2 linked regions of the Enhydrobacter sp. genome follow. The protein of the gene in region 2 interacts with the protein of the main gene of each other region in a pairwise test. Links are inferred from orthologs where the notes say so. Each region holds a gene or a part of one and is shown on either strand. Other genes may lie near its edges. The genes, in order: recA and dprA.

Region 1 (15,062 bases), 650 kb from region 2 along the record:
CCGGCCGCGATCGCCTCCTCGGGCGTCATCAGACGCGTATCGACCGGCGTATTGAGGCGAATGCGCTCGTTCACCTCGTCCTCGATCCGCCGCAGCTCCTCCTGCGAGATGGGTTTCGTATGGCTGATATCGAAGCGCAGCCGGTCCGGCGCCACCAGCGAGCCCTTCTGCGTCACATGCGTGCCGAGATGGCGGCGCAGCGCCTCGTGCAGCAGATGGGTCGCCGAATGGTGAGCGCGCAACTGGGCACGGCGGATGGCGTCGACCGTCATCACCACCTCGTCGCCCATCTTGATCTCGCCCTTGGCGACCTTCGCGTGATGGGCGTGCAGATCGCCCACCATCTTCTGCACGTCGGCGATCTCGGCCTCCCCGGCCGGGCCGACGAAGCGGCCGGTATCGCCGAGCTGGCCGCCCGACTCGGCGTAGAACGGCGTCTGGTTGACCACCAGCCAGCCGGTCTGCCCGGCCTTCAGCGACGGGACTTCCTTGCCTTCGACGATGATCGCCGTCACCTTGCCCTCGGCGCGCTCGGTGTCGTAGCCCAGGAACTCGGTGGCGCCGACCTTCTGGCGCACGTCGAACCAGATGGCCTCGGAGGCCGCCTCGCCTGATCCGGCCCACGCCGCCCGCGCCTTGGCGCGCTGCTCGTCCATCGCCTTCTCGAAGCCCGTCGTATCGACGGTGATATCGCGCGCCCGCAGCACGTCCTGCGTGAGGTCGAGCGGGAAGCCGTAGGTATCGTAGAGCTTGAAGGCGATGTCGCCCTTGAGCATGCCGCCGGCCGACAGATTCCGGCTCTCGTCCTCCAAAAGCTTGAGGCCGGTGCCGAGCGTTTTCTTGAAGCGCGTCTCCTCGAGCTTCAGCGTCTCGGTGATCAGCGCCTGCGCCCGGCCGAGCTCGGGATAGGCGTCGCCCATCTCGTGCACCAGGGTCGGCACCAGCTTGTAAACCATCGGCTCCGTCGCGCCGAGGATATGGGCATGCCGCATCGCCCGGCGCATGATACGGCGCAGGACATAGCCGCGGCCTTCGTTCGACGGCAGCACCCCGTCGGCGATCAGGAACGAGGTCGCGCGCAGGTGATCGGCGATGACCTTGTGCGACGCCCCCTGCGGACCGTCGGGATCGACGCCGGTCTCGTGCGCCACCGCCTCGATCAGGGCGCGGAAAAGATCGATGTCGTAGTTGTTGTGCTTGCCCTGCAGGACGGCGGCGATGCGCTCCAGCCCCATGCCGGTGTCGATCGAGGGTTTCGGCAGCGGCACGCGCAGCTCCGGCGTCTGCTGCTCGAACTGCATGAAGACCAGGTTCCAGATCTCGATGAACCGGTCGCCGTCCTCGTCCGGGCTGCCCGGCGGACCGCCGGGGATCCCCTCGCCGTGATCGTAGAAGATCTCCGAGCACGGGCCGCACGGGCCGGTGTCGCCCATCGCCCAGAAATTGTCCGACGTGGGGATGCGGATGATCCTGCTGTCGGGAAAGCCGGTGACCTTGCGCCAGTAGCGCGCCGCCTCGTCGTCCTCGCTGAACACCGTGACCAGCAGACGGTCCGGCCGCAGGCCGAATTCCCTGGTGATCAGGTTCCAGGCGAGCTCGATCGCGAGCTCCTTGAAATAGTCGCCGAACGAGAAATTGCCCAGCATCTCGAAGAAGGTGTGATGGCGCGCGGTGTAGCCGACGTTCTCGAGATCGTTGTGCTTGCCGCCGGCGCGCACGCACTTCTGCGACGTCGTTGCGCGCGCGTAGGGCCGCTTCTCCATCCCGGTGAAGACGTTCTTGAACTGCACCATGCCGGCGTTGGTGAACATCAGCGTCGGATCGTTGCGCGGCACCAACGGGCTCGAGCTCACGACCTCGTGGCCGTTCTCGCGGAAGTATTCTAGGAATGTGCGACGGACGTCGCTGACGCTTGCCATAGTGCGGTCCTTGTAGCGTGCACGCCTCGCCCAAGTCCATAACGGGGGGATAGCGGTCTTATGGTCGATTCGGGCCAAGTTTCGGCCACTTTGCGCCTCTCCGTCGGCGAGATCCGGCTTGCCCACCCGATGACCGTGCCGGCTGGCGCCGTGCCGGCGACGGCCGTGGTGCCGGCCCTGCAGGGACTGGTGAACGCCGTGGTCGAGGCTGCCGAGCAGCGCGCCCGGGACATGGGCAAGGCCGTCTCCTGCCGCAAGGGCTGCGGCGCCTGCTGTCGCCAGCTCGTGCCGATCTCGCGTACCGAGGGGGAGAGGCTGCTGGCCGTCATCGAGGCCTTGCCCGAGGAGCGCCGTGCGGCCGTCAGAGCCCGCTTCGCCGAAGCCGAGGCCACGCTCGCGCGGGCTGGCCTCGGCGACGTGCTGCTCGATCCGGAAAAGCGGGCCGGCAAGACCGACCGCGAGCTGTCAGCCGCCTATTTTGCGCTCGCCCTGCCCTGCCCTTTCCTCGAGGAGGAGAGCTGCTCCATTCATCCCGAGCGGCCACTGGTCTGCCGCGAATACCTGGTCACCTCGCCTGCGGAACTTTGTGCCGGGCCAAACCAGGAAGGCGTGGCGCCGCTTGCGGTGCCGAAATTTTCCTCGTCCGCGCGCAAGCTGCAGGACGACGCCGACACCTGGTTTCCGCTCGCCCTGCTCACGGCCTGGAGCCGGACGCGATCCGCCGACCGCGTCATGCGGACCGGGCCGGACTGGGTGCAACGCTTCCTGCGGCAGCTCGGCTCGAAGTAGGGGCGGCTATTTCTTCGCCGCCGGCGCGGGCGCCTCCTTTGGTCGGATCGCGTCGGCCGTGCCCTGGATGAAGGCGATGATCTTCGTCACATCCTCGTCCTTCAGCTTGCCGGTGAAATCCGGCATGCCCTGCGACTTGAAGGGACCGTTGAAGACGACCTCCTTGAGGTTCCGGATGGTGTCCGAGCCGACATAGCCCAGATTGCGGATATTGCCGCCCTTCTGCACGCCCGGCACGCCGTGACAGGCGGCGCAGTTGGAGACGTAGAGCAGCGTGCCCGGCCCGACATCGGCCGGATCGTACTTAACGCCTGCCAGCAGGTTCTCCATCTGGTACTTGGTGAAGGCCGGCGGCGATGCCTTGCCGCCCACGGCGAAGGTATAGACCGTGCCCGGGCTGTTGAGCTCGGTGGCACGATCCGCCTCGCCGTAGACGCCGCCCCAGCCGACCGCCACCGATACGTACTGCACGCCGTCGATCAGGTACGTCGAAGCGCCGGCGACCACGCCGGTGCCCGTCGGCGCCTCCCAGAGCTTTTCGCCGGTGGTGGCATTGTAGGCGACGAACCGGCCGTCGGCCGTGCCCTGAAAGACGAGATTGCCCGCGGTCGTCAGGGTTCCGCCGTTCCAGGGCGACACATATTCCTGGCGCCAGGCTTCCTTCTGCTTCACCGGATCCCAGGCGATCAGCCGGCCGAACGGCAGGCTCTTGGGTGGCGCGGCGTTCAGCGCGAAGGCGATGTTCCAGCCGAGACCGCCGCCGAACTCGCCCGGCTTGTTGGCGTTGTGAGTCCACTTCGGCTCGCCGGTGAGATTGAGCGGCACATTCTGCGCCGGCAGGTAGACGAGGCCGGTCATCGGATTGAACGACATCGGATGCCAGTTGTGGGCGCCGTACGGACCGGGGATCGAATCGAACGACTTGTCCGCCGAGCGGGCCTCGGGAACCTCGATCGGCCGCCCGCTCGCGTCGTAACCCGTCGCCCAGTTCACGTCGACGAAGTTCTTCGCCGAGATGAACTTGCCGTTGGTGCGGTCGATCACGAAAAAGAAGCCGTTCTTCGGCGCGTGCAGGATGACCTTGCGCGGCGCGCCGTCGATCGTGATGTCGGCCAGGATCATGGGCTGCGTGGACGTGTAGTCCCAGTTGTCGCCTGGCGTCTCCTGGTAGTGCCACTTGTACTTGCCGGTGTCGGCATCGAGAGCCACGATCGAGGCGAGATAGAGATTGTCGCCGCCCGCCGGGCTGCGCAGGTTGCGGTTCCACGGGGCGCCGTTGCCGGTGCCGACATAGACCGTATCGAGGTCTGGGTCGTAGGTGATGCTGTCCCACGCCGTGCCGCCGCCACCGTTGATCCAGTATTTGCCGGCGGGATCCCAGGTCTTGGCCGCGGCGGCCATGGACCCGTCCTCGTAGGGCTTGCTCGGATCACCCGGCACCACGAACCAGCGCCACGCCTGGTTGCCCGTATCGGCCTCGTAGGCTGTCACATAGCCGCGCGCCCCATACTCGGCCCCGCCGTTGCCGATGATCACCTTGCCCCTGGCCACGCGTGGCGCGCCGGTGATGGTGTACGAATGGGAATGGTCGATGATCGTGTCCTTCTCCCAGATCTTCTGGCCGGTCGCCGCATCGAGCGCGATCAGCCGGCCGTCATAGGAGCCGACGAAGACCTTGCCCTTGTAGAGGGCCACGCCCCTGTTCACGACATCGCAGCAACCCTTGTAGCCGATCTCGCGCGACACGCCGGGATCGAAGGTCCAGATCTTCTTGCCGGTGCGGGCGTCGATGGCGTGGACGATGCTCCATGGCGCGGTGACGTACATGACGCCGTCGACGACGACCGGCGTCGCCTCGACGCCGCGCGACGAGTCGAGACTGTAGGACCACACCAGGCCGAGATTCTTCACGTTCTCGGTATCGATCTGATTGAGCCGGCTGAAGCGCGTTTCGGCATAGTCCAGGCCGACCGTTGGCCAGTCCTTCGACGTTGCCGCATTGGCGCGGATCGCGCTCTCGTCGATTGCCGAGGTCACGGTCTTTATGTGCTCGACCGATCCCTTGGCCTGTTGCCCAGGCACGTCAGCAGCAACAATGACCGTTGCCGCCACGGCGGCTGCCACGATCGAGAAAAATTTTGAAAGTTGCCGAACAAAATCGGCACGACCGGCAAGACGTTCCATGACGACCTCCCCGCTGGTCTGTGACGCCCGAAAGCGTCCTCGAACGAGGCAGGGACGGTTGGCGCGATGTACCGAATTCGGACGCTACGCTGCAGCCAAACCTTACTGCGCTCGCAGCTGATCGCGATGAAATGTTGGCGGGCGCCGGGAGGGCCGTCAACAGAAGGAACGGGCGGTTCTTCCCGTTCTTTTGTTGCCGCCGGAATGAAAGGGGCGGTGCTGTGCGTGGGGAACAGCACCGCCCGCGACCGGAGACAGAGGCTTTGAAGTCCGGTCGAGAAAGCCTAGTCGTCCTCGTCCTCGTCGCTCTTGCCGCCGTCCATCAGCGCATCGGCGACGATGCCGGCATTGGCCCGGACTTTCTGCTCGATCGCCTGGGCGACCTCGGGATGCTCCTTGAGGTAATTCTTGGCGTTCTCGCGGCCCTGCCCGATGCGCTGGCCGTCGTAGGAGAACCACGAGCCCGACTTCTCGACCACCCCCGCCTTCTCGCCGAGATCGATCAGCTCGCCGACCTTGCTCACGCCTTCGCCGTACATGATGTCGAACTCGACGACCTTGAACGGCGGCGCCACCTTGTTCTTCACCACCTTCACCCGCGTGGCGTTGCCGACCACCTCGTCCCTGTCCTTGAGCGCGCCGATGCGGCGGATGTCGAGGCGGACCGAGGCGTAGAACTTCAGCGCATTGCCGCCGGTCGTGGTCTCGGGGCTGCCGAACATCACGCCGATCTTCATGCGGATCTGGTTGATGAAGATCACCAGCGTGTTCGACTTGGAGATCGAGGCCGTGAGCTTGCGCAGCGCCTGGCTCATCAGGCGGGCCTGCAGGCCGGGCAGCGCATCGCCCATCTCGCCCTCGAGCTCGGCCCGCGGCACGAGGGCGGCGACCGAGTCGATCACCAGCACGTCGATGGCGCCGGAGCGGACCAGCGTGTCGGCGATCTCGAGCGCCTGCTCGCCCGCGTCGGGCTGGGAAATCAGCAGATTGTCGATATCGACACCGAGCTTCTTGGCATAGACCGGGTCGAGCGCATGCTCGGCATCGATGAAGGCGCAGGCGCCGCCCTTCTTCTGGGCTTCGGCCACGCAATGCAGCGCCAGCGTCGTCTTTCCCGAGCTTTCGGGGCCGTAGATCTCGACGATGCGCCCCTTGGGCAGGCCGCCGATCCCCAGCGCGATATCGAGGCCCAGCGAGCCGGTCGACACCGCCTCGATCTCCAGCGCCTCGCGCTGGCCGAGCTTCATGATCGACCCCTTGCCGAAGGCGCGTTCGATCTGCGCCAAGGCTGCATCGAGCGCCTTGTTCTTGTTCTCCATGCCCTCTTTCTCGACCAGTTTCAGCGCTGCCGACATTGGCTGCCTCCTCCTTGTCCCACGCCCGCATCCGGGGCGGCAATGCGGATAAGTCCGCCGGAAAACAGCGTCAATGTACCTATTTTGTTCACGCCATCAAGGGGCGATTTAATGGCCTGAAAGAATTAAACTTATTGACATGTGTTCCAGCTCTGTTCCGAAGGCTCAACGGATCGCTTGTGAATAGCGGCGACAAGGCAAACGCTTCCATCGTTTGCCTCACGCCAACGCCCGTCATCTCGGTCCCAGCATGCCGGCCGACTTTAGCGCCGCGATGCCTCGCTCGTCGTAGCCGATCGCCGCCAGCACCGCCTCGTTGTGCTGGCCGATCTCGGGCGGATCGCTGACGAGCGGCGGCCGCCAGCCGAACATCTGGAACGGCAGCAGCGGCAGGCGCGTCTTGACGCCGCCCGGCAGTGTCGTCGACGCCAGTGAGCCGTTGGCCAGCAGGTGCGGATGGTCGAACAGGTCCTGCGGCCGCGCCACCGGCGCGAAGGAGATGTCGGCCTCGAGCGCCAGCCTCTCGATCTCGTTCTTGGTGTAGCCCTTGAATATTTCGGCGACCTTGGGCACCAGCCAGGGCCGCGCCTCGATGCGCTGGTTGTTGCTGGCAAGGCGGGAATCGGCCGCGAGCTCGGCCTGCCGGAAGACCTCGCAAAAGCGCTTCCACTGGCCATCGCTGGTGATGCCGATGAAGACCTGCTGATCGTCGGCCGTATTGAAGATCTCGTACACCGCCCACGAGCTCACGCGTTCGGGCATGGGCGGCGGCGCGGCACCGTTGATGGCGGTGATGGCGAGATGCTGGCCCATCATGAACACGACCGACTCGAACAGCGCGCTCTCGACCAGCCCGCCCTTCCCCGTCCGGTCGCGCTGCTTCAACGCCAATACCGTGCCGAAGGCGCCGAACATGCCACCCATGATGTCGACCACGGACGTGCCGGCGCGCAGCGGCCGGCCGCTGGGCCCGGTCATGTAAGCGAGCCCGCCCATCATCTGCACGACCTCGTCGAGCGCCGGCCGCTTCTCGTAGGGACCCGGCAGGAAACCCTTCAGGGCGCAGTAGACGAGGCGCGGATTGATCTTCTCCAGATGCTCGGGCCCGAGCCCGCGCTTGCTCATGGAACCCGGCGCGAAGTTTTCGATCAGCACATCGGCCGACTGCAGAAGCTTCTCCAGCACCTTGCGGCCCTCGGGCGCGTCGGCATCGAGCGCCAGGCTCTTCTTGTTGCGATTGAAGTAGCCGAAGAAGCCGGCGCCGAAGCCGCGCAGCTTGCGGGTGCGGTCGCCGTCCACCGGCTCGACCTTGATCACCTCGGCTCCGAGATCGGCCAGGATCATGCCGCACGACGGACCGAGGATCGTATGCGTAAGCTCGACGACGCGGACGCCTTTGAGAGGGGGTTCCATGCTCATCGGAGCATGCCGCTCCAGGGGCGCCTCTTGTCATGAGCGCCACTGGAGTGGCGCGCTCCTACGAGAACCACGTATCGATATCCTTTGTGAGCGGCAGACCGGCTGTCTCGCCGAGCACCCGGTGTCCCATACCGGCGCCGACAAGAAAAGCCTCCTGGTGGGGCACGGCGTTCGCCTTGAGCAGGGTGCGGATGGCCGGGCCGTCATGGCCCCAGCCGATCGCCTCGACCTTGCCGTCGAAGGCGCGATTGACGAGAGCGAGGAAACCGTCCCGTTCCGCCGCGTCGAGTGTGGGCACGGCATCGATATCGCCCAGCAGGAACAGCCGACCGCCGAATTTGCCGACCAGGGCCGCGACCGAGTTGCGCGGATCGACAACGATCTCGCCCTTCGGCCCGCGGCGCACCCGCGCGGCGAGCGAGAGCGGCAGGACGGCCGCCCCGAGATTGACGCCGGTGTCCATCAGCGTCGCGGTCAATTCCCGATAGGTGATGCCGAGCCGTTCCGCCCGCCGCACCCGCATCTTCGCGACCTCGGGATTGGGAGTCTTCCATGCCTTGGCCGACGCGCGGCGCCAGACCCAGGCCTCCCACGACATGTCGAAGGTGGGCCCGTTGTTGTGGCCGATACCTGGCCTGCGCAGCAGGGTCTCGACATTGGCATGCCGGCCCCCTAGACGGTCGAAGCGATCACCCATTGCGCTATCGTAATGCAAATATGATGCCAAGATCGAGCAGCGCCCAGCCAGGGAGAGACAGGTGGACGATTTTCAGGTCGATGTTCTGGTCGTCGGGGCGGGCAACGCGGCGGCGTGTGCGGCATTGGCGGCGCGCGAGGCGGGCGCGTCGGTCGCCATGCTGGAAGCCGCCCCGGAGGCCGAGCGCGGCGGCAACAGCACCTACACTGCCGGCGCCATGCGCGTCGTGTTCCACGGAGTGGACGACCTCGTCCAGCTCTACGATCTCACCGAGGACGAGAAGCGCGACGTCGATTTCGGCAGCTACAGCGCCGACCAGTATCTCGACGACATGGGCCGGGTGACGAACTATCGCTGCGATCCCGAGCTCACCGATATCCTGATCGGGCGGAGCTTCGAGACGCTGAAATGGATGCGCTCCAAGGGCGTGCGCTTCCAACCCTCCTACGGCCGCCAGGCCTTCAAGGTGAACGGCAAGTACAAGTTCTGGGGTGGCCTGGCGGTCGAGGCCTGGGGCGGCGGCCCGGGCCTGGTCGATCTCGAGCACAATGCCGCGGTCAAGGCCGGCATCCCCATCCACTACGAGACGCCGGCCGTGTCGCTGATTGAAGAGGACGGCGTGGTGCGCGGCGTGGTCGCCCGCCACAAGGGCCGCAAGATCCGGATCGGCGCCAGGGCGGTGGTGCTGGCCTGCGGCGGCTTCGAGAGCAATGCCGAGATGCGCACCCGCTATCTCGGCCCCACCTGGGACCTCGCCAAGGTGCGCGGCACGCGCTTCAACACTGGGGCCGGCATCAACATGGCGTTGGCGATCGGCGCCAAGCCGCACGGCAACTGGTCAGGCGGCCACGCCGTCGGCTGGGACATGAACGCGCCCGAGTTCGGCGACCTCGATGTCGGCGACAATTTCCAGAAGCACTCCTATCCGCTCGGCATCATGGTCAATGCCAACGGCGTGCGCTTCGTCGACGAGGGCGCCGACTTCCGCAACTACACCTATGCCAAGTACGGCGCGGTCATTCTCGCCCAGCCGCAGCAATTCGCCTGGCAGATCTTCGATTCCAAGGTACTCGACAAGCTGCGCGACGAGTATCGCATCAAGCGCGTCACCAAGGTCCGGGCCGAAACGATCGAGGAGCTGGCGAAGAAGCTCGAAGGCGTCGATACCCAGCAGTTCCTGAAGACGATCGAGGAATGGAACGCCGCCGTCATGACGGACGTGCCGTTCAACCCCGCGGTCAAGGATGGCCGCGGCACGCGCGGCCTCGCCGTGCCGAAGAGCAACTGGGCCAACACGATCGACACGCCGCCGTTCGAAGCCTATGCCGTGACCTGCGGCCTCACCTTCACGTTCGGCGGGCTCAAGATCACGCCCCGAGGCGAGGTCGAGAGCATCGACGGCCACCCCATCCCCGGCCTCTACGCGGCAGGCGAACTGGTGGGCGGGCTCTTCTACCACAACTATCCCGGCGGCACCGGCCTGGTGTCGGGCGCCGTGCTCGGCAAGCTTGCCGGCGAGTCGGCCGGACGCTACGTCTTCGGCAAGAACTGATCTCGATACGGGGAGTTACTCCATGCAGCATTTCACACGACGCCGGACATTGGCCGCCGGCGCCAGCACGTTGTTGCTGCCGTCGGTGGCGCGCGCCGATGCCGGCTGGCCCACCGGGCCGGTCACGATGGTCGTGGGCTATGCGGCCGGCGGCGGCGCGGACATCAACGCCCGCGAGCTGGCGCAGATCCTGTCGCCGCTGATCGGCCAGCAGGCGATCGTCGACAACAAGGGCGGCGCCGCCGGCAGCCTGGGCGTGCGCGTGGTCGCGAGCGCCAAGCCCGACGGCCAGACGCTGTTCTACGCCGTCGGCACGAACGTGATCATCAATCCGCACATCCAGAAGGGCATGATCGACACCATCACCGCGCTCGCGCCGATCTGCCAGACCACCGCCTACCAGTACGTGCTGGCGATCAATCCCAAGGTGCCGGCCAATTCGGCGGCCGAGCTCGTGACGCTCGCGAGGAAGGAGCCCGAGAAGCTCACCTTCTCGTCGTCGGGGGTGGGCGGCAACAATCATCTCGCCGGCGCGCTGTTCGCCGAGGCGGCCGGGATCAAGCTGACCCATGTGCCCTACAAGGGCACCGGCCCGGCGCTGGCCGACGTGATCAGCGGACAGATCACGATGAATTTCTCTTCCCTGCCGCCGGCCGTCAGCCAGATCAAGGCCGGCAATCTCAGGGCCCTCGCGGTGACCGGCGAGAAGCGCGTGAAGTCCCTGCCCGAGGTACCGACGCTCAAGGAACAAGGCATCGACGTGGTGGTCACGAGCTGGCATGGCCTGTTCGCGCCGGCCAGGACTGCCGATGCCGTGCTCGACAAGATCGAGAAGGCGGCCAAGGAGGCGATGGCGGATCCGAAGTGGGAAGCCGCCTTGTCCAAGGACGGCCTCGAGCTGGCGCCCGCGCGCAGTCGTCCCGAGTTCACGGCCTTCGTGCGCGAGGAACACGACTACTGGGGCAAGAAGCTGAAAGCGCTCAAGATCGAGATGGAATGACGTTCGGCGAACGACCGGCGGCTATGCCGCCGGTCTTTTCGGAACGACGCAGAAGCCCTGCGCCTCGATGCCGAGGGTCGGGTTGAACTTGCTGCGAAAGTTCTCGAACGCCACCGCCGCCGTCAGCTCGACGATCTGCGGCTCGGTGAAATGCTTCCTGAGCTCGGCGAAAAGGGCATCGTCGACCTGCTGGTCGGTGTGGGTGATGCGCTCGGCATAGTCGAGCGCGGCGCGCTCGGCGGCGCTGAACAGCTTGCTCTCGCGCCAGGTCAGGACTTCCGCCACCTTGTCCAGGCCGCCCGGGGTTTCCGTCAAACTGACGGAGTTGATGTCAATTCAAAATGGACAGCCATTGATGGACGCCACACGCAGATAGACGAGCGGCAGCATTCCCTTGGGAAGCTGTCCCGACTGCGCGATCGCCTGGCCGAGCTGCTGCGCCGCCTTCAGGATCGGCGGACAGTGCGCCATCACCTTCGTCGGATTGAGCAGATCGCCGAAGATCTCGCGCTGCTTGTCGAAGATCGATTTCAGCGTCGGATCGCCGCCATCTTCCGTGATCTCGCTGATACGGGGCATCGGACTTCCTCCATTGATTCCAAGATATCATGGCTTTGATAACCCGGCCGAATCGAGGGACGTTTTCTCATGCCGACCCAAATGCAATGAGCCCTGTCCCCGATACTAGAATCCGAGCACCTTCGCCTGCACCACGCCCTCGACGGCTGCGATCTTGGCGAGCAGCGTCGGCGAGATCGGCTGGTCGACCTGCACGAGCGCGATCGCCGAGCCGCCGGGCTTGTCGCGGCCGAGATGGAAGGTCGCGATGTTGACCTTGTTCTCGCCCAGGATCGTGCCCAGCCGGCCGATGAAGCCCGGCTTGTCGTCGTTGGTGATGTAGAGCATGTGCGGGGCGAACTCCGCTTCGATGTCGATGCCCTTGATCTCGACCACGCGCGGATGGCGGCCGCCGAACAGTGTGCCCGTGACCGAGCGCGTGTATTTCTCAGTGGTCAGCGACAACCGGATCAGCGAGTGGTAGTCGCTGTCGCGCTCGTGCTTCACCTCGGCAACGTCGATGCCGCGCTCGCGCGCGACGGCAGGCGCGTTCACCATGTTCACCGTATCGAGCTGCGGGCGCAGCACGCCCATCAACGCCACCTGGCTCAACGGCTTGATGTTGAGCGCCGCGACCTGGCCCTCGTACTCGATCGAGACCGCCTTGATCTCGGTGTCGGTGAGCTGGCCGGCGAAGGAGCCGAGCTTCTCGGCGAGGTTCAGATAGGGTGCGAGCTTGGGCGCCTCCTCGGCCGTGACATTGGGCATGTTGAGCGAGTTCACGACCGCGCCGGTCAGCAGGTAGTCCGACATCTGCTCGGCGACCTGCAACGCCACGTTCTCCTGCGCCTCCACCGTCGAGGCGCCGAGATGTGGCGTGCAGACGAGATTGGGCGCGCCGAACAGCACGTTCTGCTTGGCCGGCTCCTCGGTGAAGACGTCGAAGCCCGCGCCCGCGATATGGCCCGAGACAAGGAGATCGCGCACCGCCAGCTCGTCGACCAGGCCGCCGCGCGCGCAGTTGACGATACGCACGCCCTTCCTGGTCTTCATCAGGTTGGCGCGGCTCAGGATGTTCTTGGTCTGCTCGGTGAGCGGCGTGTGCACGGTGATGAAATCGGCCCGTTCCAGCACCTGGTCGAGCGTGCCCTTCTCCACCCCGAGCTCGGTCGCGCGCTGGTCCGACAGGAAGGGGTCGTAGGCGAGCACGCGCATTTTCAGTCCGAGGGCGCGTTCCGCCACGATCGAGCCGATATTGCCGCAGCCGATCAGGCCCAGCGTCTTGAAGCTGAGCTCCGTGCCCATGAAGCGGTTCTTCTCCCACTTGCCGGCCTGGGTGCTGGCGTTGGCGTCGGGCACCTGGCGCGCCACCGCGAACATCAGGGCGATCGCGTGCTCGGCCGTCGTGATGGCGTTGCCGAACGGCGTATTCATCACCACCACGCCGCGGGCGGTCGCCGCCTTGATGTCGACATTGTCGACACCGATGCCGGCCCGCCCCACGACTTTGAGCTTCTTGGCCTCGGCCAGCACCTCCGCCGTGACCTTGGTGGCCGAGCGGATGGCGAGGCCTTCATAGTTGCCCACGATCGCCCGCAGCTCGGCGGGCTTCAGCCCCGGCTTGAAATCGACGTCGCAGCCGCGCTCGGAGAAGATCTCGATCGAACGCGGGCTGAGCTCGTCGGAGATGAGGACTTTGGGTTTGGCCATTTCGAGTGTCTCCTTCGTCGGAGCGCGCCACTCCAGTGGCGCTCATGAGTCTCGAGCGCCACTGGAGTGGCGCGCTCCCTCGGGTTCTTAAGCGGCGGCCTTGCCGAACTCGCGCTCGATCTCGGCATAGACCCAGTCGAGCCAGGGCAGCAGCGCCTCGAGATCGCTCGTCTCGACCGTGGCGCCGCACCAGATGCGCAGGCCCGGCGGTGCGTCGCGGTAGGAGCCGACGTCGTAGGCGGCCTTCTCGGTCTCGAGCAGCTCGGCCATCTTCTTGGCCGCCGCGGCCCGCCGGTCGGCCGGCAGCGCCGTGAACCACGAGGCGGTGATGCTGAGGCAGACCGAGGTGTTGGAGCGGATTGCCTTGTCGGCGGCAAGGAAGCCCAGCCAGTTGCGGCTGGCGACGAACTTCTCGAGCACCGCCAGGTTGGCGTTGGATCGCGCCATCAGGCCCTCGAGTCCGCCGACGCTCTCACCCCAGCGCAAGCCGTCGATCGCGTCCTCGATGCAGAGCAGCGACGGCGTGTTGATGGTGTCGCCCTTGAAGATCGCCTCGGAGAACTTGCCGCCCGAGGTCAGGCGGAAGATCTTGGGCAGCGGCCAGGCCGGCGAATAGGTCTCGAGCCGCTTCACGGCGCGCGGCGAGAGAACGAGCATGCCGTGCGCTCCCTCCCCGCCCATCACCTTCTGCCAGGACCAGGTGACGACATCGAGCTTGGGCCACGGCAGGTCCATCGCGAAGACGGCCGAGGTGGCGTCACAGATCGCGAGCCCCTCGCGGTCGTCGGCGATCCAGTCGCCGCTCGGCACCTTCACGCCCGAGGTGGTGCCGTTCCAGGTGAAGACAACGTCGTGCGTCCAGTCGACCGTCTCGAGGTCGACGATCTGGCCGTATCCGGCCTTGAGCACGCGCGCATCCTTGAGCTTGAGCTGCTTGGTGACATCGGTCACCCAGCCTTCACCGAAGCTTTCCCAGGCCAGCATGTCGACCGGCCGGGCGCCCAGGAGCGACCACAGCGCCATCTCGACCGCGCCGGTGTCCGACGCCGGCACGATGCCGACCTTGTAGTCGGCGGGGATGCCCAGCAGCGCACGCGTGCGATCGATCGCCTCGACAATCTTCTTCTTGCCGAGCTTGGAGCGATGGGACCGCCCGACGGCGGCGTCTTTGAGGGCTTCCGGAGTCCATCCCGGACGTTTGGCGCAGGGCCCCGACGAGAAATCGGGGCGCGCCGGACGTGTGTTCGGCTTCATATGACCTCTCCCTTGCAGAAGAGCTGCGCTCCGGTGGGGGAGCGTGGCCCGCCGCCCCTATAGTCGCGGGCCGGAAAATCGTCAATGTGTACCGTTTGCCGCTCCCGCCGGACGGGCATGACCATCTGCCTCTTGCGGCCCAACCCTTTGCAGCTGACCCTTTTTTATTGACGCTTCTTTTTTGGAGGAGCGACATGACGTTGTGGCGCCGGATCATCGGGCTCTTCGGCAAGAAGAAGATCGATCCCGCAGGGAGCGATAGGGGATCTTACGATCCGCGGGCGGCGAAGGAGGCCGCGGACGCGAAAGCGACGGACGCGGCGCATATCGCCGATGCCCGTCTCCCGCCGCATTCCGCGACCTTCCCGTTCTAGTGGACCAAATCTAACATTTCGATTCGCGAGGGGATTCCCGATCGGGCTCGCGTATGCGAGTCAGAGGAATGCACGAGCGAACGAACTTTCAGTTGAATGCCACGGACCGTGGCGAGCTGGAGGCGGTGGTGGCCAACCGCAACAGCCCGCAAAAGCACGTCTGGCGGGCAAGGATCGTTCTTTTGACCGCCGACGGGCATGGCACTGCCGAGATCATGCGTGCCACCGGCAAGGCCAAGACGGTGATCTGG
Region 2 (15,146 bases):
GTGCTTCACGTATGGGCCGAAGCGGCCGACCCCGGCCACGATCGGCTCGCTGTCGTCCGGGTGCGGCCCCAGCTCGCGCGGCAGCGCCAGCAGCGCCAGCGCCTTCTCGAGCGTCACGTCGTCGGGCGTCATGCCGCGCAGCAGGGACTGGCGCTTGGGCTTCTCCTTGCCCTCCGGCTCGCCGAGCTGGACATAGAGACCGTAGGGGCCGTTGCGCAGGGTCACTTCCTTGCCGGTCTCGGGATCGATGCCCAGCAGCTTCGGCTTGTCGAGATTGGCGCCGGATGCCGCATCGGCTTCCGAATCGACGATGCCGAGCTTGCGGGTGAAGCGGCATGCCGGATAGTTCGAGCAGCCGATGAAGGCGCCGAACTTGCCGAGCTTCAGGCCGAGCCGGCCGGTGCCGCAGGACGGGCATTCGCGCGGACTCTTGCCGCCATTGTCGTTGGCCGGAAAGAAGTGCGGCCCCAGCTCCTCGTCGAGCTTGTCGAGGACCTCGCTCACGCGCAGATCCCTGGTCTCGCCGACGGCGGACGAGAACTCCCTCCAGAAGTCGCGCAGCACCTGCCGCCAGTCGATCCGGCCGCCCGAGATGTCGTCGAGCTCCTCCTCGAGATGGGCCGTGAAGTCGTACTCGACGTAGCGCGGGAAGTAGGTCTGCAGGAAGGCGGTGACGATGCGCCCGCGATCCTCCGGCACGAAGCGCTTGCGCTCGAGCCGGACGTACTTGCGGCGCTGCAGCACGTCGATGATGGAGGCATAGGTCGACGGTCGGCCGATGCCGAGCTCCTCCAGCTTCTTCACGAGGCTCGCTTCCGAGTAGCGCGGCGGCGGCTCGGTGAAATGCTGCTCCGGGATGACCTCGCGGCGCTCCAGCGCCTCGTTCTCGACGACGTCAGGCAGGATCGCGTTGCCGTTTTCGTCCTCCGGCTTGTCGTCGCGGCCCTCGTCGTAGAGCGTGAGGAAGCCGTTGAACCGCACCACCGAGCCGGTGGCGCGCAGGCCGACGTTCTTGTCGCCGCTGGCGATATCGACCGTCACCTGGTCGAGCACGGCGCTTTCCATCTGGCTCGCGACCGTGCGCTTCCAGACGAGCTCGTAGAGGCCGAGCTGGTCCCGGTCCAAATAGCGCGCCACGTCCTGCGGGGTGCGGAAGAGGTCGGTCGGCCGGATCGCCTCGTGCGCTTCCTGGGCGTTCTTGGCCTTCGACGAGTAGAGGCGCGGCTTCTCCGGCAGGTAATCGGCGCCGTATCGGCTTTCGATCAGGCGGCGCGTCTGGCCGATCGCCTCCGGCGCGAGCTGGACGCCGTCGGTCCGCATGTAGGTGATGAGGCCGACCGTCTCGCCGCCGATATCCACGCCTTCATAGAGTCTCTGGGCGATATGCATGGTGGTCGCCGCGCCCAGCCCGAGCTTGCGCGACGCCTCCTGCTGCAGGGTCGAGGTGATGAAGGGCGGCGGCGGGTTGCGCCGCACCTGCCGGCGCTCGATCGCCGAGACGGCAAAGGCCCGGCGCTCGATCTCGCGCTTGGCCGCCTCGGCGCGCTCGGCGGAGTCGAGATCGAACTTGTCGAGCTTGCGGCCATCGAGATGGGTGAGGCGGGCCTTCAGCGTCTGCTTCTTCGATGTGCCGAAGATCGCGTCGACGGTCCAGTATTCACGGCTTCGGAAGACCTCGATCTCGGCCTCGCGCTCGCAGATCAGGCGCAGCGCCACCGACTGCACGCGGCCGGCCGAGCGGCTGCCCGGCAGCTTGCGCCACAGCACGGGCGAGAGGGTGAAGCCGACGAGGTAGTCGAGGGCGCGGCGCGCCAGATAGGCGTCGATCAGCGGCTGGTCGAGCTCGCGCGGATGGGCGACGGCGTCGAGCACGGACTGCTTGGTGATGGCATTGAAGGTGACGCGCTTGACGTCTACCCCCTGCAGGGCCTTCTTCCGGCCGAGCACATCCTTCACATGCCAGGAGATCGCCTCGCCCTCGCGATCGGGGTCGGTGGCGAGATAGAGCCTGCCGCCTTTGCCGACGGCCTTGGCGATGGCGTCGAGCCGCTTCTGGGAAGGCGCATCGACCTCCCAGTCCATGGCGAAATCCTCGTCGGGCCGGACGGAGCCGTCCTTGGCGGGCAGATCGCGGACATGACCATAGGAGGCCAGGACGGTGTAGCCGGGGCCGAGATACTTCCCAATGGTCTTGGCCTTGGCAGGCGACTCGACGACCAGCACATTCATCGTCGAACAAGCTCCAGTAAAACCTTAATGACCGGAGCTAGATCGCTGATTCATATCAGAGATACGCGGTTACCCCGGTGCCTTTCCAGGCGACCTTCCAGCTCGAGGGCCAGCAGGATCTCCGCCACGGTGGCGGCGGACACTTGGCATCGGCGTACCAGTTCGTCAACCGGAGTGGGTACGGCGCCCAGCGCCTCGACCACCTTTGCCGTGTCCCTGCCATCGCCATTTTGTACTGGTTTCTCAGGAGGTTGGGCGAACGACTGAGGCCGACCGAACACACTTGTAATATCGTTGACGTCCCGCACCAGGATAGCCCCGTCCCTTATAAGGTTATTGGAGCCGCCATAGCGCGGATCGAGGGGCGAGCCGGGAACGACAAAGACCTCGCGTCCCTGCTCGGCCGCCCGCTGCGCCGTGATCAGCGATCCCGAGCGGGCGGCCGCCTCGATCACGATCACGCCTGCGGAAAGACCGCTGACGATACGGTTGCGGCGGGGAAAGGCGCGGGCGACCGGCGGTGCGCCCATGGCCGCCTCACTCAGCAGCAGGCCCTGACGGGCGATCGCCTGCTGCAGGCGCGCGTTCTGCGGTGGATAGACCTGGTCCACGCCGCCGGCCATCACCGCGACCGTTCCGGTAGCCAGTGCCGCGTCGTGCGCGGCCGCGTCGATGCCCCGGGCGAGGCCCGAGGCGATCACGAATCCCGCCTTGCCCAGATTGCCGGCGAGATCGCCGGCGAACCTTCGTCCGGCCATCGAGGCATCGCGCGCGCCGACGATGGCCAGCGTCGGGCGGCCAAGCAGGCGCATGTCGCCAACGCCCGAGAGCACTGGCGGCGCATCGGGCAAGGCTGCGAGCGCCGCCGGGTAGTCGGCGTCGCCGAACACCAGAAACCGGCCGCCGAGCTCCGCCAGCGCCTGCTCTTCCGATGCAATTGCCGCTTCGGGCACGGTGCGGATCTCGTGGCAGGCGGCGCGCGCCGCTCCGAAATGCGCCAGCGCCTCGTGGAAGGAGACCGGACCGATGCGCGGTGTTCGCGCCAGGCGCAGCCGGGCGCGGCGTTCAGCCGGATCGAGCGCGGGAACAGAAAGGCCATCGAACATGGCTCGATCCTAAAACGATAATGCAAACAAGTAAAACAATCGAAAGTTGTGTCACGAAGACATCCGTCGGCAAGACAGCGCGCCGATCGTGCCCAGCACGCCGAGCACGGCGCCGAGCGGGCCGAAGCCCTCGAAGCCCACGGTGCTGATCATGACGGCGCCCAAGCCTGCCGCGCAAATCCAGCCGAGGCTGGCCGAGGTTCCATTCAGGCCGAGCACGGTGCCACGGACCTCGTCCGGCACGGCGGCGAGCGACGCCATGTAGGACGGCCGACCCAGGGCATTCAGCATCACATAGAGGAACCCCAGGGCGACCGAGATCGCCGGAGCGGGGTGCCACATGAAGAGTCCCAGCGCCGCGAGCCCCGACATGGCCATCGCAATGGCGAAGGTCCGCAGCCGATCGCGCAGCCGGTCGGCGAGCTGACCGCCGAGGATCGTTCCCAGCACGTTGCCGAGGGCGAACACCGCGAGGGGGATGGCCGTCGCCGCCAGGGAAAGTCCATAGACCGCCTGCAGGAAGGTCGCGAAATAGACGGCAGCCAACCCGTAGCAGATGCGCTCGGCAATGCCCGTGCCCAGCAGCGCGAGCACGCGCGGCGAGAGCGCGCGGCGCAAGGCCGGCCGCTGTTCGGCGCGTGTGACAGGCCGCCTGCCGGAGCGAACCGTGAGCAGCAAAGCGAGGCTCGCCACGAAGGCGAGGCCGCCGACGCAGACATTCCAGCCGCGCCAGCCGATCGCCGACCCGACCCAGGCAGCGAGCGGCACGCCGACCACCAGCGTGAGCGACTGGCCGCCCATCACCCAGCCGAGCGCGCGGCCGCGCTGGCGGTCCTCGACGCGTGAGGAAACTTCGGTGAACACCACGCCGGTGAAGGCGCCGGCGCAACCGCCCGCGCCGCTTGCCCACACCGCGACCCAGAGAAAGCTGCCGGCGCTCGCCTGGCCGCACATGGCAAGGGCCAGCGCGATCAGCGCGGCGACCAGGAGCGCCCGGCGGCCGACCAGATCCGACAGGTAGCCGGCTGCCGCCGAGGTGACGCCCCAGGCCGTCGCCGTCATCGACACGAGATTGGCGACGAGCGGCATGCTGACATCGAGATCGTGCGCCATCTCGAGCAGGAACGGCGCGCGTGTCGTGCCGCTCGAGGTTGCGGCAAAGGAACCGAGGCAGGCGGCGCCGATCAGGGCCCAGGGCAGGGCGCGGGAAGCGGAGGGGACGGTCATGACGCCGGAGCGCGCGACCCTATATCGGCCGGACCGGGCCGGAGCAATCGGGCGGGAATCGTCGGCTTCGCTGTGCGGCCGGACTACACGGCCGGATTGGCGCTCGTCTTGCTCTGGCCGATCCTGGGTTCGTTGCCGTCGAGCAGGCGGCGGATGTTGGCGTGATGACGGATCCATACCAGCGGCACCAGCGCCGTGATGGCCAATGCGATCTGCCAGTCGACCAGGAACCACGCGGCGATTGCGCCGACCACGATGCTGAACAGGGTCGCCAGCGAGGAATAGCGGAACAGAGCGGCCAGCAGCAGCCACGCGGCGCAGGCGATGGCGCCGACGGGCCAGCTCAGCCCCCACATGACACCGAGCGCCGTGGCCATGCCCTTGCCGCCCTTGAACGACAGCCACACGGGAAACATGTGTCCCAGCACCGCGCCGAGCGCTGCGGCGATGGCGGTCAGTGGTCCGAGAACGCCGCAGATGAGAACCGCTGCCAGACCCTTCAGGGCATCAAGCAACAAGGTGGCCGCGGCGAGGCCCTTGTGGCCCGTTCGCAGCACGTTGGTCGCGCCGATATTGCCGGATCCGATCGAGCGGATGTCGCCCAGCCCGGCGGCCCTGGTCAGCAGCAGGCCGAACGGGATCGAGCCCAGCAGGTAGCCGACGAGGAACGGCAGGACGACGAGGAAGCCGTACCACTGCATGATGCGATCTCAGGGACTCAACACCTTGCAATTGGTCGAGTCGACATAGGTCGAGGTCGGTGGACCGATCAGCTCGGTCGAGATCTGCTCGCCCGGCGCGATCGCCACCGGCCCGAAATAGGCATCGCCCACCGAGCGACCGGCGTTGCGGAAGGTGCACTGGACTTGCGTGTTGACGGTATTCGGCGTGTTCGATGTGACCGTGATCGAGACCTGCCAGTAGCGCGACGGGCCGTAGGTCAGGTTGTTCGCGGCGAGCGTCACCAGAGGCATCGGCTGGGAGAAATGCGGCAACGGTCGCGGGCCGGTGCGGCGCACCTGGGGTTGCGGCTTGGGCATGGTGCTGTCGGCCGGCCCATAGCTCGACGTCGGATTGTTGGGATCGAAGGCGCGATCCGGATCGTAGCCGGACGGTGAAGGTGCGGACTGACCTGCCGATCCACCAAGCGTCGCCACGCCGCCGCCGGGCGTCGTCAAGGGCGGCGGCGTGAGCGGCGTGGAGCTGTACGAGTCGCTCGAGGGCGGCCGAGCGGGTTGGGGCGGCAGGGGCGTGGGCGAGGGGGGCGGCCGGTTGGTCGCCTGCGGCGCGGACGGCGCGGGTGTCGGCATGCCGCCGACATTGTTCTGCACCTTGTCGTAGCAGGCCAGCCGTTGCTGGGTGTCGGTGATCTCGGAACAAAGCTGGATGTGGCGGGTGAGCTGGTCAAGCAGGTCCTGACCCGAAGATTGCCGCGATTGGGAGTGCGCCGCGCTCGCGACAGCCGCCAAGGCGGCGCCGAGAAAGAGAGAGTGTCGAAAGTTCATCGCAAGCCTTGCTGTACCAACGGCCCGACCATAGCAGACCAAGTGGCCGTTTCGAGGCAATTCGAGCGCTCGACGGCCGCGCCGCGCGCTCAGGCCGCGACTGCCGCGGGGGCGAAGTCGTCGTTGCGATAGATCGTGCGTCCACCGACGATGGTGGCCATCACCCGGCCCTGGACCGGCCGCTCGTCGAACGGCGTGTTCTTGGTCTTGCTCCAGAGATCGGCGCGATCGATCTTCCAGGCGTAGTTGGCATCGAACAGGACGAGGTCGGCCGGCGCGCCTTTGGCGAGCCGGCCGCCGGGCAGGTTGAACAGCCGGGCCGGCGCGCTCGACAGGCGTTGGAATAGCCGGGGCAGGCTGAGATGGCCGTTGTGCACCAGCTCGAGCGACACCGGCAGCAGGGTCTCGAGGCCGATGCCGCCGGGTTCGGCCTGGGCGAAGGGCACGCGCTTGCTGTCCTGGTCCTGCGGCCGGTGGTCCGAGACGATGGCGTCGATCACGCCGCTCTTCAGCCCCTCGACGATCGCCTCGCGATCGGCCTCGCTGCGCAGCGGCGGCACCAGCTTGCCGAAGGTGCGGTAGTCGCCGACGGCGAGATCGTTCAGGGCGAAGTAGGGCGCGGCGGTATCGCAGGTGATGCGCAGGCCGCGCGCCTTGGCCGCCGCGATCGCCTTCACCGATTCGGCGGTGGAGATCTTGGCGAGATGCAGGCGTCCGCCCGTCATCTCGACGAGGCGGATGTCGCGCTCCACCATCATCACCTCGGCGAGCGGCGGGTTGCCGGCCAAGCCGAGGCGCGTGGCCATCACGCCGCTGCTCATGTGGCCGCCCGAAAGCGTCGGCTCCTGCGGCAGGTGGACGATCAGGGCGTCGAAGGCCTTGGCGTAGTAGAGCGCGCGGCGCATCACCTGGGCGTTGCCCACGGCGTGGTCGGCGTCGGTGAAGCCGACGGCGCCGGCTTCGGCCAGCAAGCCGATCTCGGCGAGCTCCTTGCCCTCGAGGCCGACGGTCAGCGTACCGAAGGCGTACATGTTGGCGAGCTTGATCTGGCGCGCGCGCCGCGCCACGAACTCGATCAACGAGGCATCGTCGAACGGCGGCTCGTTGTCGGGCAGCAGCACCATGGAGGTAATGCCGCCGACTGCTGCGGCGACGCCTGCGCTGTCGAGCGTCTCCTTGTGCTCCTCGCCCGGCTCGCCCGTGTGTACGCGCGTATCGACGATGCCCGGCGCGAGGTAGAGACCTTGACAGTCGACCGACTGGATGCCGTAGGGCGCGCCCGAGGCGAACAGATTGGGACCGAAGTCGGCGATCTTGCCGTCGCTGATCAGGACGGCGCCGACATATTCGGTGTCCGCCGTGGGATCGATGACGCGGGCATTGATGTAGGCGGTCGACCCGGCATGCGGTGGCAGCCCGCGGGCGACATTGCCGCTCATGCCGCGGCTCCCATGGCATTGCGGCGGCCGCCGATCAGGGCGTCGAGACAGGCCATGCGCACGGCGACGCCCATCTCGACCTGCTCGTGGATGACGCTGCGGTCGAGGTCGTCGGCCACCTCCGAGTCGATCTCCACGCCGCGGTTCATCGGGCCGGGATGCATGATCAGCGCATCGGGCCTCGCCACCTTGAGCTTCTCGCTGTCGAGGCCGAAGAAACGGAAGTATTCGCTGATCGACGGCACGAACGAGCCCTGCATGCGCTCGGTCTGCAGGCGCAGCATCATGACGATATCGACGTCCTTGAGGCCGGTCCTCATGTTGTAGTGGACCTCGACGCCCATCTTGTCGATGTCGGTCGGCATCAGGGTCGGCGGCCCGACCACGCGCACGCGGGCGCCCATGATCTGCAGCAGATGGATGTTCGACCGCGCGACGCGGCTGTGCAGGATGTCGCCGCAGATCGCCACCAGCAGCCCCTCCAGGCGGCCGCGGCGGCGGCGAATGGTCAGCGCATCGAGCAGCGCCTGGGTCGGGTGCTCGTGCTGGCCGTCGCCGGCGTTGATGACGGTGCAGTTGACCTTCTGCGACAGGAGATTGACGGCCCCCGATTCGCTGTGCCGCACGACGATGGCATCCGGCCGCATGGCGTTCAGCGTCATGGCGGTGTCGAGCAGGGTCTCGCCCTTGCGCACCGAAGAGGTGGCGACATCCATGTTGATGACGTCGGCGCCCAGCCGTTTGGCGGCAACCTCGAAGCTGGTGCGGGTCCGCGTCGAGTTCTCGAAGAAGAGATTGATCACGGTGCGGCCGGTCAGCAGGTCCCGCCGCTTGTCGAGGGATCTGTTCTGCTCGATGTAGCTTTCGGAAAGGTCGAGCAGGCCCGAAATGGTTTCGGGCGACAGACCTTCGATGCCGAGCAGGTGGGGCAACCTCGGCACGCCCGCGCGTTTGTTTGTCACTAAAGCGCGACGTTAAGCACGCGCGGCGCGCCGCTGCAAGGCGGCGCTCTGGTGGATAACGCTCATGCCGCAGGCCGTGGCCCGATATAGCGGGCGCGCGGCCTGATGAGAGCGCCGCTCGCCGCCTGCTCCAGGGCGTGGGCGATCCATCCGACGGTGCGGCCGAGAAGAAACAGGGCGAGCGCGGAATCCTTCGGCAGGTCGAGGACGCGCTCGAGCGTCGCCATCGCGAAGTCGATGTTGGGCTCGGCGCGCGCCAGCCGTGCGCCGATCGTGGCAAGCCGCTCGGCAAGGGCAAGCTCGGGCGAGTGCGGCAGGATCTCGCGCAGGAGGGCGAACAATGTCGCCGCGCGCACGTCGCCATCGGGATAGAGCGGATGGCCGAAGCCGGGAAGGCGAGCGTCGCCGCCTGCGCGCTCGACCAGTGCCGACTCCGGGTCGTCTGCTGCCGCGACCTCGGCAAAGAGGCTCGCGACTCGCCGCGTCAGGCCGCCGTGCCGCGGCCCGCTGATGGCCGCGAGTCCCGCCGTCGTGGCGGCATAGAGGTGGGCGCCGGTCGAGGCGACGACGCGGGCGGCGAAGGTCGAGGCGTTGAACTCGTGATCGGCCGACAGGACCAACGCCGCGCGGATCAAGGGCACGTGGCCGGCGGGCACCTGCCATGCCGCAGCGAGTTGCTCATGGACGGGCAGGGCCGAGGCCGGCTCCGTCGTCACGGCAGCCGTCAGCAGGCGCAGGATGCGAACCGCCGTCTCCAGCATGGCGGCGCGGTCCTCGACCCAGCTCGGATGGTCCCAGCGCGCCGCCGCCGGCAGCAGGATCAGGCAGCGATCGACCGTGGAGAGCGTCGCGGTGGCACTCCAGGCGGTGCGCAATGCGGCCGACGGAGCCGGCAGGTTCCCGGCGTCGAAAGGCCGATCGTCGCACTCCCACAGGAGCTGCGCGACCTGCTCCAGCGAATGGCTGCGCGCCAGCCGGGCGGCATCGTGACCACGATAATGGAGTCGACCGCCTTCGATGAATGTGAGGGACGACTCCAGCACCGGGGTGCCGAAGTCCAGGGCGTTGGCGGCAATCGATTCGGCCTTGCGCCCGACGGCGCGCCGCCGTTTCAGCCGGGCGACATCGTCGGCCCGATACCGGCGCTCGCGACGTCCCGACGTTCCCTCGGATCGCAGCAGGCCGCGACTGACATAGGCATAAAGCGTGGCCGGAGAGATCCCCAATCGGCGCGCCGCCTCGGCGGAGCTGATCCATTCGGTGCTCATGATTTATTATTGATGAGGCCAATCAATATTGACAATATATTTGTGCGACCGGATGTTCCTTGCGGATTGGGAAAGGGACATCCAGATGCTGCAGACACGCGTGGACAGTGGCCTCGATGGCGTGATCGTGGCCGATACGGTGATGAGCGAGGTCGACGGCGAGGCGGGCCGGCTGGTCGTCCGCGGGCACGGCCTCGAGGAGCTGGTCGCGCACCGCGGCTTCGAAGGCGTCGCCGCCTTGCTGTGGACAGGCCATGGCGAGGGCGGCGGCGACGAGACGGCCGTCCGCGAGGGCCTGGCCGCCGCGCGGGTCAGGGCCTTCGCCGATGTGCCGCGGCTGCTGGCGGCGACGGCGGCGCTGAGCCCGATCGAAGCGCTGCGCGTCGGGATCGGCATGCTGGCGGACTCCGATCCGATGCCTCATCACTATCTCGTCTGTGGCGCGATGCCCGTGTTCCTGACGGCGTTGCTCAACGCGCGCCGCGGCCTGTCGGCGATCGCGCCCGATCCCGCGCTCACGACGGCGCAGGATTTTCTGCGCATGCTGCGCGGCCAGCGCGCCGGGGCCGTCTTCGAGAAGGGGCTCGACACCTATCTCGCCACGGTGGCGGATCATGGATTCAATGCGTCGACCTTCACCGCCCGCGTCGTCGCTTCCACCCGCGCCGGCCTGATCTCGGCGGTGCTCGCGGGCCTGTGCGCCCTCAAGGGCCCGTTGCATGGCGGCGCGCCGGGGCCGGTGCTCGACATGCTGGACGAGATCGGCGATGCCGCGCGGGCCGAAGCGTGGTTCGACGACGCCTTCGCCAAGGGCGTGCGACTGATGGGTTTCGGCCACCGTGTCTACAAGGTGCGCGACCCGCGGGCGGATGTGCTGAAGGCCGCGGTGGCGACGTTGCCGTCGACGGCGGGACGGCTGGCCTTTGCCGCGGCGGTCGAGAAGGGCGCGATCGCGGCCCTGCGCCGCCACAAGCCGGGGCAGCGGCTCGAGACCAACGTCGAATACTACACCGCACTGCTGCTCGAAGCCCTGGACGTGCCGCGCGAGGCCTTCACCGCCTTGTTCGCGGTGGGTCGGGCCGCGGGCTGGTGCGCCCACATCTTCGAGCAGGAGAAGGGTGGGCGCATCATCCGCCCGCAATCGAACTACATCGGTCCACGGCCGCAGTAGCGGCTATCGCGACGGCCACATGCGGCGGAAGACGCCGTCGCGGCGCAGGACGTCGTGGCGGATCACCGCCGCGACGTGGAGAGCGAGAACGGCCATGAGCGTCCAGGCCAGCCAGTGATGGGCGGTCCGCAGGCGCTCGAACAGGCCGGCATCGCGGGGCACCGGGTTCGGCAGCGGCACGAGGCCGAACCAGAAGATCTCGACGCCCCCTGCAGAGCTCATGAGCCAGCCGGTGATCGGCAGCGCCACGAGCAGAACGAGCAGTGCGGCGTGTGAGACCGGCGCCAGCCGGCGCTCCCATCGGGTGACGGCGTCGGGCAAAGGCGGCGGTGGCGCATGCCAGCGCCAGATGAGCCGTGCCACGGTGAGAAGGAACACGGTGAGGCCGATCCATTTGTGCCAGGCATAGGCCTCGAGCTTGGTGAGCCCGATGGGCAGGTCGGTCATCCAAAGGCCGAGCGCGAGAAGGCCGAACACCGCCGCCGCCGTGATCCAGTGCAGCCCCTTGGCGACCGGCCGATAGCCGAGGGTCGGCCGCTGCCCGTGCGCCTCAGCGCCAGGCATCGGCGCGGATGGAAATGTCGACCGTGTCGCCCACGACATCGACGAACTTCGTCATGCCGAACTCCGACCGCTTGATCTGTCCCTGGCCGAGAAAGCGCGCATAGCGCGTCCCCGGCGGCGCGTCCGGCCGGCGGTCGGCCACCTCGACGTCGAGCTGCATCGGCTTCGTGATGCCACGCAGGGTGATGTCGCCCATGACCTTGAGCTTGTCCTCGCTCACACGCTCGATGTTCGTCGACTTGAAAATCATCTCGGGAAACTTGTCCACGTCGAAGAAATCGGCGCCCTTCAGCATGTCGGTCTGCTGCTTGTCGAGCATCTCGATGCTCGTGGTGTTCACCCGCACGTCGACGCGGCTCTTCGAGACATCGGCACGGTCGACATCGATCATGCCGCGCCAGTCCTTGAACGAACCCGTGGTGCGAAAGAGCTTGGAGTCGCCGATCGAGAAGTCGATCGTGCCGCGCTCGCTGCCGATCTTGAGCTGTTCGAGCGCCCACGCCGCACGGCCTGGCGACGCAATGGCCAGGGCGCTTCCCAGCAGGAGGACGCGGCGGCGTCCGATCGTTGCAGCGCGTGACATGCGAAACCATAGCATGCGGTCCCCTCATCACGGATAATCACGTCATGGCGATCCATGCCCTATTTCCGACACTCGTCTATCGCGCTCCGCTGACCTCCGCTGCGAACGCACATTTCGATCAGAGACTCCACGACGAGTGCGAGGCGATCGCCGCATCGGACATGGCCGGCCGGCGGTGGTCGGCGAAGCACTATGTCGGCGGCTACACTTCTTACGGATCGCTCGATCGGCTGCATCTGGTTTCGCCGCTGTTCGACAGGCTGCGACGCCACATCGATCGACATGTCGCCCTTTTTGTCCGATCGCTGCAGTATGATCTCTCGCGCCGGCGCGTGGCGATGTCCGACTGCTGGCTGAACCGGATGCCGGGCGGCATCGGACATTCCTTGCATCTGCACCCCGCATCGTTCATCAGCGGCACCTACTATGTCGTGGTGCCGAAAGGGGCGGGCGCGCTCAAGTTCGAGGATCCGCGGCTATCGCGTCTGATGGCGGCCCCGCCGCGACGCGCGGATGCGCCCCGGGCCATGCGTTCTTTCGTCAGCATGGCTGCGCGGTCCAGCGATCTCATATTGTTCGAGAGCTGGTTGCGCCACGAGGTGCCGCCCGCGCGCTATGCCGGCGAGCGCGTCTCCATCAGCTTCAACTACACATGGGTGACGACGCCGGCGAGAGCAGGTGCTAAGAAAAGTTGAAATGCGTGGTCTTGTTGCGAGTCTTTCGTTCTGCGCGGCCCTGGTCGGCGCGGCGACGGCCAAAGCCGACTGTCCGATGGATCTGGGGCACGGAACCGGCTGGGTGGTGTTTTCCGAGCGCTACATGATCGCGTTTCGGCCCGACCCGATGCCGATCGAGGTGGGCGAGCCGGTTTCCCTCATCATGAATGTCTGCACGAAATCGGGCGATGCGGCCGAACTGGTCAAGGTGGGGGCCGAGCGCCTCGACGCGAAGACTCCGAGCCAGCACCTCAAGGTGAGTGGCGGCGCCGACGGCCGATATCGGGTGGATGGCCTGTCCTTTCTGGCGCCGGGACGATGGGAGATCGAGTTCGATGTCCGCTCGGCCGAGGGCAGCGAGGAACTGACCCACGAAATCGTCGTCAAGTGATCACGCGAGGCGGGCGAGGGCGCTTTCGAGGATCCAGGCGGCGGCCGCGGCATCGACCCGTTCGGCGCGCTTGGCGCGGCTCATGTCGTAGTCCTCGATCATGCCCCGCGTTACCGCCGCCGTGCTCAGCCGCTCGTCCTGCAGGACGATGGGCAGGGCGGCCAGGGCAGGCGGCCCGTGGGCTGCGATATTGGCCGCGAACTGGCGCACCGACTGGCAGCGCGGCCCCTCGCTGCCGTCCATGTTGAGCGGCAGACCAAGCACGAGCGCCTTCACCTCGTGCTTGCCGGAGAGGTCGGCCAGACGCTCGAGGTCCGCCGCGAGCCTGGAGCGCTTGAGGACGAGAAGCGGCGTGGCGAGCGTGCGTCGCACGTCGGAAGTCGCCACGCCGATCGTTCTGGTCCCCACGTCGAACGCCATCAGACGGCCGTCGCGCACCAGCGACGCCCTGAGTTCCGGAAAGTCGACGATCGGCATGGCGCGCCTTATAGGCGCTGTGCGCTGGCGGGTCGACAAGGCCGGCGCTTCAAGTAAGTTTGTGGCGTGACTGCTGTCCTTTACGCGCTCCTCGCGCTCGCGATGGTGCTGACGATCGTCAGCCTGCTGGTGCCGCTGGCCGAACGTTTGCGCCTGCCGCACACGGTGCTGCTCGCCGTCACCGGCCTCGGTCTTGGCCTGATCGGCGACTGGATCGCGCTCCGCGGCGAGGCGGAGGGAGTCCTGGGCGACGCCTTCAAGGGCCTGGCGGGGATAGAGGTGGGCACCGATCTCTTCCTGCCGCTGTTCCTGCCGCCGCTCCTGTTCACCGCCGGCCTCACGATCGACGTACGCCGTCTGATCGACGAGATGTCGGCGGTGCTGCTGCTGGCCATCGTGGCGGTGCTCGTGTGCATCGGCGGCGTGGCCGGCGTGGTCCATCTCGCCACCGGCTACGACATCCTGATCTGCCTGCTGGTCGGGGTGATCGTGTCGACCACCGACCCGGCGGCGGTGATCGGCATCTTCCGCGATGTCGGCGCCCCCAAGCGGCTCTCGATCCTGGCCGAGGGCGAGTCGCTCCTGAACGACGCCGTCGCCATCGCCTCGTTCGGCTTCGTGATGCAGCTCCTGATCGTGCGCGTATCGCCGGACATCGGCCAGGCCGCGCCTGCCGAGGCCGCCGCGCCGGTGATCCACGTCCTGCGCGACTTCTTCGGCGGCGTGCTGTTCGGCTTCGCGCTCGCCCGCGCCGCGATGGTGGTCCTGCCGCGGCTGGGCGACTCGGATGTGGCGATCGCCTCGGTGACGGTGAGCCTCGCCTATCTGAGCTACGTCCTGGCCGACCACTACCTCGCGATCTCGGGCGTTGTCTCGGTCGTGGTCGCGGCGCTCACGGTGGCGGCCTATGGGCCGACGCATCTGCATCCCCGCCAATGGACGGCGCTCAAGCAGCTCTGGCAGCAGCTCGACTTCTGGAGCAACTGCCTGATCTTCGTGCTCGCCTCGATGGTGGCGGCGCAATTCCTGCCGTATATCAGTTGGCTGTATATTTGGGGTCTGGTGGCGGTTGTGGTCGGCGCGACACTGGCTCGTGTGCTGGTCGTGTTCGGCATGCTGCCCCTGCTCGAGATCACCCGTCTCGTGGAGCCGGTCGACCCGCGCTACAAGACGATCCTCGTCTGGGGCGGCCTGCGCGGCGCGGTGACGATCGTGCTCGCCATGGTCGTGGCCGGCGACACGCGCCTGCCCGAGACGATCCGCGAATTCACGGCCGAGCTTGCGACGCTGTTCGTGCTCTTCACCCTGCTGGTCAACGCCACGACGCTCGGGCTGGTGATGCGGGCGCTGGGGCTGAACAAGCTGAGCCCCGTGGAGGTGGCGCTGCGCGACAGGGTGCTGGCCCTCTCGCGGGTCAACGTCCAGCGCCAGCTCCGCCAGATCATGCGCGAGCACAACGAGCGGGTGGTCGGCCTCGACGTCGATCCCGATTCGGCAGGTGACGCCGA

What was found.
Region 1: the proteins of dprA (region 2) and recA interact in binary tests that used the Bacillus subtilis proteins (3 or more experiments, as listed by UniProt). The link is inferred for Enhydrobacter sp. from one-to-one orthologs.

What each region holds. Positions count from the first base shown.
Region 1 is NZ_CP126889.1:4,439,967-4,455,028, reverse strand. The notes cover bases 4,213-7,045. They hold recA (recombinase RecA), read right to left. Parts: upstream 6,248-7,045; coding sequence 5,177-6,247; downstream 4,213-5,176. Other genes in these bases: OJF58_RS22155 (CaiB/BaiF CoA-transferase family protein), read right to left, coding at 6,482-7,045; OJF58_RS22165 (PQQ-dependent dehydrogenase, methanol/ethanol family), read right to left, coding at 4,213-4,892. Outside these bases: alaS (alanine--tRNA ligase), read right to left, coding at 1-1,919; OJF58_RS22170 (YkgJ family cysteine cluster protein), read left to right, coding at 1,980-2,708; more of OJF58_RS22165, read right to left, coding at 2,715-4,212; more of OJF58_RS22155, read right to left, coding at 7,046-7,666; OJF58_RS22150 (hypothetical protein), read right to left, coding at 7,725-8,363; FAD-dependent tricarballylate dehydrogenase TcuA, read left to right, coding at 8,425-9,915; OJF58_RS22140 (tripartite tricarboxylate transporter substrate binding protein), read left to right, coding at 9,938-10,915; OJF58_RS22135 (hypothetical protein), read right to left, coding at 10,937-11,200; OJF58_RS22130 (hypothetical protein), read right to left, coding at 11,252-11,494; serA (phosphoglycerate dehydrogenase), read right to left, coding at 11,600-13,183; OJF58_RS22120 (phosphoserine transaminase), read right to left, coding at 13,271-14,437; OJF58_RS22115 (hypothetical protein), read left to right, coding at 14,632-14,811; OJF58_RS22110 (IS630 family transposase), read left to right, coding at 14,880-15,062. UniProt on the Bacillus subtilis protein: Multifunctional protein involved in homologous recombination, DNA repair and competence.
Region 2 is NZ_CP126889.1:5,083,531-5,098,676, reverse strand. What follows is about bases 1,308-4,224. They hold dprA (DNA-processing protein DprA), read right to left. Parts: upstream 3,336-4,224; coding sequence 2,280-3,335; downstream 1,308-2,279. Other genes in these bases: OJF58_RS25350 (MFS transporter), read right to left, coding at 3,387-4,224; topA (type I DNA topoisomerase), read right to left, coding at 1,308-2,229. In the rest of the region: more of topA, read right to left, coding at 1-1,307; more of OJF58_RS25350, read right to left, coding at 4,225-4,562; glycerol-3-phosphate 1-O-acyltransferase PlsY, read right to left, coding at 4,646-5,263; OJF58_RS25340 (hypothetical protein), read right to left, coding at 5,273-6,067; pyrC (dihydroorotase), read right to left, coding at 6,157-7,506; OJF58_RS25330 (aspartate carbamoyltransferase catalytic subunit), read right to left, coding at 7,503-8,447; OJF58_RS25325 (citrate/2-methylcitrate synthase), read right to left, coding at 8,531-9,736; OJF58_RS25320 (citrate synthase/methylcitrate synthase), read left to right, coding at 9,822-10,907; OJF58_RS25315 (cytochrome b), read right to left, coding at 10,911-11,471; OJF58_RS25310 (YceI family protein), read right to left, coding at 11,458-12,054; OJF58_RS25305 (TIGR02466 family protein), read left to right, coding at 12,099-12,749; OJF58_RS25300 (hypothetical protein), read left to right, coding at 12,826-13,161; Holliday junction resolvase RuvX, read right to left, coding at 13,162-13,638; OJF58_RS25290 (cation:proton antiporter), read left to right, coding at 13,705-15,146. UniProt on the Bacillus subtilis protein: Protein that helps load RecA onto ssDNA during transformation. Binds cooperatively to circular ssDNA, is able to bridge different segments of DNA. Favors the loading of RecA onto SsbA- or SsbB-coated ssDNA and formation of RecA-DNA filaments.